Regions from separate parts of the Methylotenera mobilis JLW8 genome, predicted to be linked through region 1. Evidence: predicted binding sites of a transcription regulator. Region 1 holds the regulator's gene; each other region holds the start of a gene.
The links. The regulator sigma-54, encoded in region 1, starts transcription at its own class of promoters, with help from an activator protein. The targets are predictions, from matches to a motif close to TGGCACNNTTCCTGCT.
Positions count from the first base shown of each region.

Region 2: nirB (nitrite reductase large subunit NirB) is a predicted target of sigma-54. The motif match lies at 1,454-1,469, and genes of this name have one in related genera.
Region 3: MMOL_RS01520 (prepilin-type N-terminal cleavage/methylation domain-containing protein) is a predicted target of sigma-54. The motif match lies at 1,902-1,917, and genes of this name have one in related genera.
Region 4: MMOL_RS11570 (TorF family putative porin) is a predicted target of sigma-54. The motif match lies at 1,478-1,493, and genes of this name have one in related genera.

Region 1 covers NC_012968.1:2,339,897-2,343,082, reverse strand. Annotated here, with positions in the region: gene lptB (LPS export ABC transporter ATP-binding protein) at 47-769, shown strand; gene MMOL_RS10945 (RNA polymerase factor sigma-54) at 766-2,343, shown strand; gene hpf (ribosome hibernation-promoting factor, HPF/YfiA family) at 2,489-2,815, shown strand; gene hprK (HPr(Ser) kinase/phosphatase) at 2,854-3,186, shown strand, end outside.
Region 2 covers NC_012968.1:1,802,385-1,805,570, forward strand. Annotated here, with positions in the region: gene nirB (nitrite reductase large subunit NirB) at 1-1,409, opposite strand, end outside; gene MMOL_RS08380 (alginate export family protein) at 1,633-3,078, opposite strand; gene MMOL_RS08385 (ABC transporter ATP-binding protein) at 3,134-3,186, opposite strand, start outside.
Region 3 covers NC_012968.1:330,451-333,636, forward strand. Annotated here, with positions in the region: gene MMOL_RS01515 (ATP-binding protein) at 58-1,755, opposite strand; gene MMOL_RS01520 (prepilin-type N-terminal cleavage/methylation domain-containing protein) at 2,000-2,674, shown strand; gene MMOL_RS01525 (ABC transporter ATP-binding protein) at 2,843-3,186, shown strand, end outside.
Region 4 covers NC_012968.1:2,473,315-2,476,500, forward strand. Annotated here, with positions in the region: gene MMOL_RS11560 (YifB family Mg chelatase-like AAA ATPase) at 1-1,132, opposite strand, end outside; gene MMOL_RS11565 (accessory factor UbiK family protein) at 1,138-1,368, opposite strand; gene MMOL_RS11570 (TorF family putative porin) at 1,548-2,480, shown strand; gene MMOL_RS11575 (P-II family nitrogen regulator) at 2,544-2,882, shown strand; gene MMOL_RS11580 (ammonium transporter) at 2,894-3,186, shown strand, end outside.

The DNA of each region.
Region 1 (3,186 bases):
TGAAGCGATAATTGCATGATAAGTAAACCATGATAAGTGAACAAAGATGAGCGAATTAACTGTAGAAAGTTTGCGTAAATCCTACGGTGCCCGTACGGTAGTGCAGGACATCTCGTTAACGATTAAAAGTGGTGAGGTGGTCGGGCTGCTTGGCCCGAATGGCGCGGGTAAAACCACCAGTTTTTATATGATAGTGGGTTTGGTGGCGCTGGACGCCGGTAGGATTGCCTTGGATGGCACGGAGCTCAGTCATTTGCCGATTCATATGCGTGCTAGGATGGGTTTGTCCTATTTGCCGCAGGAAGCCTCCATTTTCCGTAAATTGACGGTGTCTGAAAACATTCTCGCTATCCTGCAGTTGCAGGACATTCCTGAAGACGAAATGTCAGCCCGTTTGGAATCGCTGCTGGAAGAGTTGCACATCACGCATATCCGCGATAGTGCCGCGGTGAGTCTGTCTGGTGGCGAGCGCCGCCGTGTAGAAATTGCACGCTGTTTGGCATCAGACCCCAGTTTTATTTTGTTAGATGAGCCGTTTGCTGGCATTGATCCGATTGCGGTGATTGATATCCAGCAAATTATCCGCTTCTTAAGTGCGCGCAATATTGGCGTGCTGATTACTGATCATAACGTGCGTGAAACTTTGGGTATTTGCGACCGTGCTTATATTGTGAATCAAGGCCATGTGTTTGCTTCAGGCGTGCCAAGTGAGATTGTGGCCAATGAAAGCGTACGTGAAGTGTATTTGGGTAAAGATTTCCGCCTATGAAGCAAGGGTTACAACTAAAGTTTTCACAGAATCTATCGCTGACGCCGCAGTTGCAGCAGGCGATTCGCCTGTTGCAACTTTCAACGCTGGAGCTGAATCAAGAAATTGATGTGCTGATGCAAACTAATCCCCTGCTGGAACGGGGTGACGACACCGAGGATGAGTACGGCAACGCCGTAGAGCCGGTGGCTGACGGAGCCGACTTATCTGCTACCAGCCCTGAGTCTGCAGAGGCTAAGCCTGAGTTTGAAAATTTTGATGCTGAGTATGCGGAATCTGCGAGTGAGTTCAATGGCGCAGAGTCTGCAAATGCAAGTGTTGCGGATGTGTCCGATACGGCTGATTTTGATGTGCCAAGCACAGATTACGCAGACACGTTTTCGGCTGAGTTTAATGATGAGTTTGATGAGTTTTCCAACGGCAGCCGTTGGGATGAAAACACCATGCCGGCGGATGATGACAGTGACTTCAAGCCGCAGGAAACTTTGCAGACCAGTTTGCGTGAGCATTTGCTGTCCCAGTTAAAGTTGATGCCCTTGTCCGAGCGCGATCAATCGCTTGCGTTGATGCTAGTAGATAGCATTAATGATGATGGTTACTTGGAGCAAAGCCTGGAGGAAATTGCCGAGCTGATGCCAGAAGAGCTGGAGATAGATGCGATAGAGTTGCAAACAGCGTTGCGTCATGTGCAGCATTTGGATCCACCAGGCGTAGGTGCGCGCAGCTTAAGTGAGTGCTTGCTACTGCAGCTTGCGGTGTTGCCGAAATCTACACCGCATTTGGCGATGGCTGATTTGGTGGCTAAGCACCATCTGCAAGTGTTAGCCTCGCGTGACTTTGTGAAATTGCGTAAAGAACTAGGCTGTGATGAGGCTACCTTAAAGCAGGTGCAGCAACTAATTACCAGTTTAAATCCACGCCCTGGCAGTGCTTTTAGCCATATAGGTTCAGAGCACTATATCCAGCATGAAGTGATTGTGAAAAAGGTCAAAGGCATTTGGATTGCCAGCTTAAATGACAGTGTGATTCCTAAACTGAAGATCAACCAGCTGTACGCTGGTATCTTGAAGCGCAATCGTGATAGTTCCAGTCAGTACCTGCAAAGTCAGATGCAGGAAGCCAAATGGATGATTAAGAATATCCAGCAGCGTTTTTCTACCATTTTGCGTGTATCGCAGGCGATTGTAGATAGACAGCGCAACTTTCTGGAGTATGGTGAAGTTGCCATGCGCCCGCTAGTATTAAGAGAGATTGCCGATGAGCTTGATTTGCACGAGTCAACAATTTCACGCGTGACGACCAATAAATACATGCTGACACCGCGCGGTATTTTTGAACTTAAGTACTTTTTTGGCAGTTCAGTGGCGACCGATGCTGGCGGCACTTGTTCGGCAACCGCCATTCGCGCCCTGATTAAGCAGTTGGTGGATCAAGAAAATCCAAGGAAGCCATACTCGGATAATCAGATTACAGATTTGCTGGCTAAACAGGGTATTGTGGTCGCGCGGCGCACGATTGCCAAGTATCGTGAGTCTATGAATATCGCGCCAGCAAGCTTAAGAAAATCCTTATAAGTTGATTGTTGAAATCTACGTAAAAAATTGTTGAATTCCTTGCCACAGAGCGAATGAAAAGTTGTAAACTGAAATTGTTCTGTAAGTCTTAATCACGAACCTCTAAGAATTAATATTTGCGGAATATTTTCAAAAGGAGCAAGTCATGAATTTACAATTAACAGGTCATCATTTAGAAATTACGCCCGCTTTACGTGACTATGTCACCAGTAAGTTAACTAAAATCAGCAATCACTTTGATCATGTGATCGATGTCAAGGTGACCATGAGTGTCGAAAAGCTGGCTCAAAAGGTTGAAGCTACACTGCATGTGCCTGGTAATGATTTACACGCAGAATGCCAAGATGAGAATATGTATAGTGCCATCGATATGTTGACCGACAAGCTTGACCGTCAAGTGGTGAAACATAAAGAGAAAAATACCAATCATCACAAAGCGAATGGTGCGGTAAAGCATCAAAACATTGACTGAGTTTTTCTAGTATTTAATTCTTTTTTGTTACCTTAAATATGGCTCAATTCAACGTCGCTGAGCTATTCAAACAAACCCGCCGTAAACTCAAATTAAATTGGGTTGCAGGACTCGACGGCGGGTCAAATACTCTCACTAGCGAAACAGTTACCAAGCCATCTCTGGCTCTAATTGGACACCTTAATTTTGTACATCCTAACCGGGTGCAGGTATTGGGCTGTGCCGAGATGGATTATCTGACCAGCTTGCCTAGTGCAGATGCTGAACGTGCAATTAATAATTTATTTTCCACCGATTTAGCCGCTGTGATTGTGGCTAATGGTGAAAATGTACTGGATATCTTGTTGGCTGCCGCCAACCAGCACAACGTT
Region 2 (3,186 bases), 540 kb from region 1:
AGAATCTGCTCAACCAAGCCTACGCAAGAACCACAGCTTGAACCCGCTTTAGTTTGTTTTTTCACGTCATCAATCGTGAATAAACCTTTATCCTGAATTGCTTTAACGATGGTGCCTTTACACACACCGTTACAGCCGCACACTTCCATTTCGTTGGTCATGGCTGCTGCTTTATCCTGGCCTTGGTGACCAGTGTTGCCAAGGCTATCTTGACCAAACATCAAGTGGTCGCGAATCTCATGGATCGCCTTGCCATCTCTAAGCATTTGAAAATACCACGAACCATCCGTGGTATCCCCATAAAGCACGCTACCAACGATTTTGTCATTTTTGATGATGAGCTTTTTGTAAACCCCACCAACTGCGTCGTGCAAAACAATTTCTTCTGTGTCACCACCGCCCATAAAGTCACCCGCACTGAATAAATCAATGCCAGTTACTTTAAGTTTTGTTGATGTCACTGATCCTTTATATTGGCCAATACCAAAGTTAGCCAAGTGTGTGGCACAAACTTTCGCCATTTCAAACAATGGTGCTACCAAACCGTATGAAATACCACGGTGCGCTACGCACTCGCCCACTGAATATACGCGTGGGTCATAAGTTTGCATGGTGTCATTCACCACGATACCTTTGTTACAGTAAATGCCAGCTGACTCTGCCAATGCATAATTTGGACGGATACCTACCGCCCAGACCACTAAGTCTGCCGGGATTTCTTGGCCATCACTAAATCTTACCGCTTTCACGCGACCTTTATCATCGCCAACCAACTGCTCTGTATTCTTTTTCAATAAGAAATTCAAGCCTTTAGCTTCAAGGTTTTTTTGTAGCATGCCACCCGCAGTTTTATCTAACTGACGCTCTAACAGCCACTCATTCTTGTGCACTACAGTAACATCCATACCTTGAATCTTGAGGCCATTCGCAGCCTCTAGGCCTAATAGACCACCACCGATCACCACTGCATGTTTATAGACTTTGGCAGCCTCAATCATGTCGTTGGTATCTTTAATATCACGGTAGCCCAACACACCTTCAAACTCATTACCAGGCACTGGCGGCATAAAAGGCTTAGAGCCTGTCGCAATTAATAGGCGATCATAACTAGCACTCACGCCGTCTTCTGTATAAACCACACGGTTTTTACGGTCGATCTTGTTCACCCGTGCACTCGTGTGCAAGGTGATATTGTTCTCTGCATACCACTCTCTGGTATTTAAAATGATGTCATCAATCGTTTGCTCGTTTGCAAGCACCGGAGACAACATAATGCGGTTGTAATTAGGGTAAGGCTCATCACCAAACACGGTGATATCGTAAAGATCGGGTGCTATTTTCAGCAACTCTTCCACTGTACGCATCCCGGCCATACCGTTACCAACTACTACTAATTTCATCTTTTGCATGTTTTCACCATCATTAATCTAAATTGTCACCCTGCCCTCATATAGGCAGGATTCATGCCAAGTTTCACATTTTAATGAAATAATTTTTATCATTAAAAACAAATACTTATTTTTTATAGCCAATTGGCACTTTTTTAAGGCAGGCTCTCTAACAGTGCTAATGCACCATTATGGGATTCCATAATGGTGCATTTATTCTACATTTACTACTTTGGTGCAATACTTAGAATGTGTACATCGCAGTGGCCCAAATGATTTCTTTATCACCTTTGCGTGCAGCACCTTTTAGATTATTGCCATATACATCACTTTCTCTAAAGTTTGCATACTCAAGCTTGCCGGTCAGGTTGTTATTGAATGCATAGGTTGCACTTACATCAAACTCCGTACCGTATTTATCACCAAACTTATTGGTACCTACCGTTTGGAACTTCTCATCAGACATGAACACGTGGTACTCAGCATAAAGTTTCACTTTATCAATTGCACCAGCCACAGTCACAAAGCTATCTTCAATACCTTGGCGTGGTGTGGTTAAGAACTGATCAGCCCAACCTTGGAATAAGTGGTTAGTACCTAGCGGTGTTTGGAATGCATATTTACCATCGTTGCTAGAGAGTTTTTCGTGATCAAAACGCACTGACCATGCACCGTAAGCTGCACCGCCACCAAGTTTGAAGTAATACGCATCAATTAATGAACTGCCGCCACGATAATCGGTTTGTTTGGCATACTCTGCTGTGTAGAGCACTTTCCAGTCTGGGTTGATTGGACGCACACCATCTAAACGCAAACCAAAGGTTTTACTGCTAGCATCGGTTAAAGATGGTTTGTAATTAGTTCCACTTGCTGGAATATCTGCACTACCACCTAAGCCGTTACCACCTTGTGCTACAGTACCAGCCTGAGTCGGGTTACCACCGTTTTGTGCCAAGTTTTCCATATCGACCAAGTAGCCATAGCCAATCACTGACTCTGATGGTGAAATTCGATATTTAGCATTTACAATTTCAATATTGCCACGGCGATCTTTAGTGGTGATTTGACGCACATTATCAAAGTGCGCAGCGAACAGCTCTACATCAGAAATGCTCTTGTTCATCACAGAAACACCATCAAACACCTGCATGTTTTGTCTGAAACCGATATCACCGATAAAACGTACGTTGTCTAGATTCACCTGTTGGCGGCCTACACGCAGTTTAGTGTTTTTGATGCCGGTCCAATCTACATACAACTGATTAATGTCGGTAAAGCCAGGATCTACGATATTCGGGTAGCGCGCCTTATCCAAGCTCGCATTTGCTGTGCCATTGTTATGCTCTGGCGTATTGTATCTGCGGTCGTTAAAGCTATCGTTAAACTCATGTACATCTGTAATTTGAGCACCGATACTGAAGTTTTTGTATGGGGCAGTTTGCCAGCCAATCAAGCTGCGCAAAGTAAATGCCTCCCCAGTATCCAGCCTCTTACCATTCGCATATGCTTCTTGATTCACATTCTCGTAGCGCAAACGAAAGTTAGTCATTTGCTTACCTTCTTTGATTGAGTCCAAGAAGGTGTACTCTGCAGCCTCATCTTCTGCAAAAGCTGTTTGCGCCATGCCAGCCAATGCCAACGCGGTGCAAGCCATGACCATATTCGTCTTAAATGTTGCTCTAGTTTTCATGTTGTTAATCCCTTTTAAATTAAAAGTTAGTTTTTAATGCTTTAAATATCTAGTGTTATGCCGATTTTTTAGCATGGCGCTCATATAGGAAGCGCAATACTTCACTGC
Region 3 (3,186 bases), 540 kb from region 1:
ACCGCAAGGCTTTTTTCATGGCGGTTGATGATTGCTAGCGACAATCATCAACGTGTATCAATGCACTTTTTCTAGTCTAAATCTTACTTCACCATCAATGTTGTCGATCAGGCTGAGTGCATAGCCTGCATGTTCCGCTTGCTGTGCGGCATGATATAAGCCAACACCCAAGCCGCTTTTGGAGCTGACGTGGGTTTTGAAGAGTTTGTCCGCGACTTCATCTGGTACTGCTGAACCGGTGTCGGTAACCTCTATGCAAAAGTGATTAGACGGCATAATAGCCACATTGATGCTAATGTTGGTTTCCAGCTTGGCTTTCTCCAGTGCATTCTGTATCAGATTATCCACCACGCTATCTAAAACGTCGGGATCGATGTCGGTTTTTGGCAAATTTGTAGGCGCTTCAAATTGCACTTGCTGATGCGCGTTGATTTGCTTGAAGCTCTTCCACCAATGACTTACCTTAGCTTGGTTCTTTTTCTCTACGCCCGGTTCTTCCAGTTTGTTCAGAGTGCTTGCAAGGCGCTGACTTAATCTTGGTAGCTGTTTCTTAATCAGGTCAACTAGTCTTGCGTCATCTGCTGCGTGATTGCTCTGCTCCGCGGCAGCAGACAGCGTGCCTAATGACTGTAAAATATTCTTGATGTCATGCGTTAACCGAGAGCCGGTTTCATACAAGCTTTGCATATAAGCATTCTGGCTGATTGTTTCCTCGCGGCGCTTTGCTTCGTAGAATTCGCCTAAAATTTGTGTAAGCAGTTGTACGTGCAGATACATGGCTGGGGTAAATTGCCAGCGCGAATACAGTGTTAAGTGCAGTTGATGAAAGCTAAAAGTAGAGATAAAGCGTGTGGGCTCACCAATCTCCTGATGGATATTTTCAGAGCGCCACGATACCCCGCTTACCCAATTTAATGCCACTAACTCGCGCATTGATGCTTGTAAAAAACCTTCGGCGGAGGTTTCGTGTTCAGCAAATGCGGCAATTTTTCTAATCCACTGTTCAAACGGTAGGCCAATGCTTAATAGGTAGCGCGACATCAGCAGCTCTAGGCCAGAAAAAGTCGCGCTAGGGTTCCATAGCCAGCTAATTGCCACTAAGGTAGTCGCTAGGCCAAAAACTGTGAAAATAAGTAGCTTTACATAATGAATTTGCCAGACAACGCCAATAGCAAAGCTGCTTAATATGACAATAATGGTCAGTAAGAAGATGAGTAGTGTGTAAAAAAAGTCAATATTTTGCGTATAGGTAAGGCTGATGTTCTTTGCTGATAAAAATAAAATGGTCAGCGGCAGTATCGGTAATACGTAGACCAAGAGTAGTTCTGCGGCCAGTAAATCATTGTCTGCGTTAAGTAGTTTAGGCACCACCCAGAGTAAGAGGATGGCTAGCAGATATGAGGCGGCGAGTATGTTCGGCACTTTTGAGTGTGTAGCCTCGCTGGATAGTATGCGCCCGCCAATCAGGGAGAATAACCCTGCAATCCAGAATGCGGTGACCCACCAGTTGGTCAGAAAAGTGGTGAGGTAAGCACCGATAAGCACAATGCCGACCATCTTCCAGGAGAGCTTGTCGCTTTGGCGCATCACGGGCTGCCACAGCAAAAAGACGCCGTAGTGGCAGAGCAGTAATGCCGTATGTAAATGACTATTCTCACCCCAGATCAGCAGTGCATGTAGTGACAGCATCAGTAGCGCCATCAGGCGATCGTGATTGTTAAGAGTTAGTCGGTAAAGCTGAAAAAGTGAGCGCATATTTTATGTTGTGTACATATTGTCAAAATTAACATACCGTCGGGATTTGAACACAAGTGTCCAATCTTTGACAATAATTTGTACGTAATGGATGTTATATCTTGTAGAATACAAGCAAATTGCTGTTGGATATAATCAATCATAGCTGGTATGTTATTTGCTAGTTAAAAATTGACACTTAACTTGGTGTTGTAACTTACATGTTTAAATTGGCGCATTGATTGCGCACAGTTCGGGGAATTAAATGAAAAGAACACAGGCAGGCTTTACGCTAATTGAGTTGGCAATTGTGCTGGTAATTATTGGCCTATTGCTTGGAGGCGTACTTAAAGGGCAAGAGCTTATTAATAGTGCTAAAGTTAAGAATATGGCTAGTGATTTTAAGAACACCCAGGTTTATATTTACGGATATCAAGATAAATACAGGGCTTTGCCTGGGGATGATGCAAATCCAACAGCCCATGTGGGCTCAACTGCCCTTAAGGCTGCCACTGGTACAGGGGATGGAGTTATTAGTGGAGCATGGGATGGAGGTGCGGGCGGAACTGCGCCTGCAACTGAGTCTGGTATATTTTGGCAGCATGTTCGATTGGCGGGCTTGGCTCCAGGGCCGACCACTGGCACTGATGCGAGCTATTATCCAACTAATGCAGATGGTGGGAGAATAGGTGTGCAAAGTGTGTCTAATTTTAATTCGCTATCTACAGGCCCGGCGGGACTAACAGGATCTTACGTTATTTGTTCCGCGGCTGTTTTAGGTAAGTATGCTAAGCAACTAGACACTGCGCTTGATGATGGGGAAACTTCCACTGGCTCGATGCGGACATACGCCACGGCAGCTGGTGGATGGGTAACTAGTAATGTTGCTACTCCGACTATTGCTGATGCTACAACCTATAATGTTTGCTTATCTTTTTAAGTAGTTATACCATGACCTATTTAAACCCACTTCGGTGGGTTTTTTTATTGGCTAACGGTTTGGTTAAGTTGCTACGAGGTTAATTTTACAGCTTGCGTAGAATCTTAATTGTTCTAAAATGGCACCTTGGGTAAAAGCAAGAAAATTAACTGAAAAATTGTGCTTTAAATGACATCAAATATTGTAGAAATTGACAACCTTTCCTTTGGGTACAGCGGTCGTATATTGCACAAAGGGATTAACATGACTTTCCCCAAAGGGAAGGTCGTTGCCATTATGGGCGGTAGCGGTAGTGGTAAGACCACATTGCTGCGCTTGATTGGTGGTCAGGTTAAGCCAACGAAAGGTGAAGTGCGTGTTAACGGGCAAGTGGTGCATGAGCAAACGCGTGATGGTATTTATCAGTTGCGCCGCAGCATGGGCATGTTGTTTCAGCATGGCGCTTTATTTACCGATTTAAGCGTGTTTGATAATGTCGCGTTCCCGATGCGTGAGTTAACGGATTTACCTGA
Region 4 (3,186 bases), 130 kb from region 1:
CCAGCAACGGACCGGATATTTTGCCTTTATAGCGCGCAACCTGATCAGGCGTGCAACGGCATTTATTGTTGAAATGCCCCAAATAACCGCAAGGGCAGGGGTTCATGGCGGCAATTAGCTGAAACTGTGCAGGGAAATCCGCCTGACGTGCCGCACGCGAAATAGTGATATGCCCGCTTTCCAAAGGCTCACGTAACACCTCCAGCACTTTACGGTCAAACTCCGGCAGTTCATCTAAGAATAAAACGCCGCGGTGTGCCAATGAAATCTCACCTGGTCGCGGCACGCCACCGCCACCCACCAATGCCACGCCTGAGGCAGTGTGATGGGGAGAGCGGAATGGACGCCGCTTCCAATGTTCCACTTTATATTGACCATTGAGCGACTGTAGCGCAGCGGATTCAAGCGCTTCGTCTTCTGCCATGCTTGGTAGTATGCCGACAAAACGGCTGGCCAGCATACTCTTACCAGTGCCGGGCGGCCCGCTCATAATCACACTATGGCCACCAGCCGCAGCAATCTCTAAGGCACGTTTAGGTGCGGACTGACCCTTAACCTCACTAAAATCTGGATAAACAATCGGTTGCGCCTGACATTGTGCGTCCAATTGCACCAATAAGGTGCGCCCAGTTAAATGTGCGCACACTTCTAGCAAGTTTTTTGCCGGATAGATCACAGCGTCACTCACCAATGCCGCCTCTAGCGCACTGTCGGTAGGCAAAATAAAGGCGCGTCCACTCTGGTAAGACTTATAAGTCATGGCCAATGCACCGCGCACTGGGCGCAATTCACCGGTGAGCGCCAACTCACCCGCAAACTCATATTGAGATAAAGCTGCTGCCGGAATCTGGCCACTTGCTGCCAATATGCCGAGTGCGATAGGCAAGTCATAACGCCCACTCTCTTTGGGCAAGTCAGCCGGTGCTAAATTTACCGTGATACGCCGTGCCGGAAACTCAAACTGTGCCGTTTGTAAGGCAGCACGCACGCGGTCTTTACTCTCTTTTACCTCAGCCTCGGGCAAGCCTACAATTGTAAAGCTAGGCAAACCATTGGCTAAGTGCACCTCTACCACTACCTCTGGCGCATCCATGCCAGTAAGCGCCCGACTATACAATACGGCTAAGCTCATCTCGCTTACTTTCCTTCTAGCTCAGCCAGCCTGGCCTCAAGTGCATCAAGCTTTGCACGTGTATTGCGTAGCACTTCAGCCTGCACCTCGAACTCCTCGCGCGTCACAAGCTCCATTTTGGTGAATGCGCCCTTTAATAGTGCATTCAGGTTTTTCTCCACATCCGACAACGGCGACGTTGCCATTACCTCTTTGATTTTATTGGATATTTCGTTAATTTTATGTGTATCTAACATATTAAATTCCTTAGTAATAAGGTCTAGTTTAGCAGATTATCTCCCAGTATCACATCAACGCCACAATCAAATGATTCAATATCATATTGATTTTAAACAGTTTTATTATTGGCACGGCAATTGCTTAATCAAAATCGTGGATTTTTTAGATAACACTTTTTTAACTTGGAGTTAATAGCATGCGTAAATCAATACTAACACTAGCTGTTTTAAGTACACTCGCCCTGCCTTCATTCGCATCGGCAACAGAAGAAACTGCAGAAACAACAGCCAAAGCACCGGAATCTGCTTGGTCATTAACATCAAACGTTGGCTTTGTTTCAGACTACTATGCACGTGGTGTTTCACAATCTTGGCATAAACCAGCTGTTCAAGGCGGTATAGACGTTGCTCACTCAAGCGGTTTTTATGCTGGTGCATGGGGCTCAAGCGTTACACCAAACACATTCCCTGACGCCACTGTAGAGTTAGATGCATACGCTGGCTACAATGGTTCAATCCCAGCAGTAGATGGCTTAGGCTACTCTGTAGGTGCAATTGGCTACTTCTATCCAGGCGGCAGCTGGAGCAAATACACATACAACACGGCACCAGGTGTTAAACAAACTCCACAAGGTGGTCGCTGGGATACCTATGAAGCTAACTTCGGCTTGTCATACAAATGGCTAAGTGCAAAAGCATCAGTTACATTAGGTGACTGGTACGGCGCGGAAAAGAAAACTGGCTGGGATGGCGGCACTAGCGGCACAACTTATTTAGAGTTAAATGCAGCATACCCATTACCATGGTACGACTTAACCTTAGTAGGTCACATTGGTCACTTGAATGTTGCTGGTGAACTTAACAAAACCTACACATCAAGTTCAGGTCAACAACCATCTGCAACAAATGAAAGTGGCAATCCTGATTACACAGATTACAAACTTGGCTTAAGCAAAGCATTCAAGATTGCTAACTCTGAAGGCTGGAATGCAGGCGTTTACTATGTTGGCAACACCAATGGTAGTTACTGGGGCAACAAAGGCTACGGTGGCTCAAGCTTTAATGGCAGCAAACAAGCTAAAGATTTAAGTGCTGATCGTGTAGTTGTGACTATCGGTCGTACGTTCTAAATTTTTCAGTAAAATAACGGGCGTAGCGCCCGTTATTGTTCTTAACAACCAAAGGAGACATACATGAAATTTGTATCCGCAATTATCAAGCCTTTTAAGCTTGACGAAGTGCGCGAGGCACTTTCAATTATCGGTGTACAGGGCATCACTGTAACCGAAGTGAAGGGTTTTGGACGCCAAAAAGGCCACACAGAGCTGTACCGTGGCGCTGAGTACGTAGTAGATTTTTTACCAAAAGTTAAACTAGAAGTAGCGATTAAAGATGAGTTGCTAGACCAAGTAGTAGATGCGATTGAAAAATCTGCAGCTACAGGTAAGATTGGCGACGGTAAGATTTTTATCTTTAATCTAGAAGAAGTCTACCGCATTCGTACCGGTGAAACCGGTGTAGAAGCTCTATAAGGGGATCAATAATGAAGAAACTACTCTCGATGTTTGCGTTAGTTACCATGTTGGGTTTCGGCTTCACAGGTAACACATACGCAGAAGATGCTGCGCCAGTGGCTGAAGCCGCGACCGCGGTTGCGCCAGCTGCCGAAGCAGCTGCTGCTGCAGTTGCACCTGCTGCGACAGAAGTTGCTCCGGCAGCTGCGCCTGCACCAGTACCAAACAAAGGTGATACCGCATGGATGTTAATTGCAACCGTACTGGTAGCTTTAATGGTAATTCCTGGCTTGGCATTGTTTTACGGCGGCTTAGTGCGCCA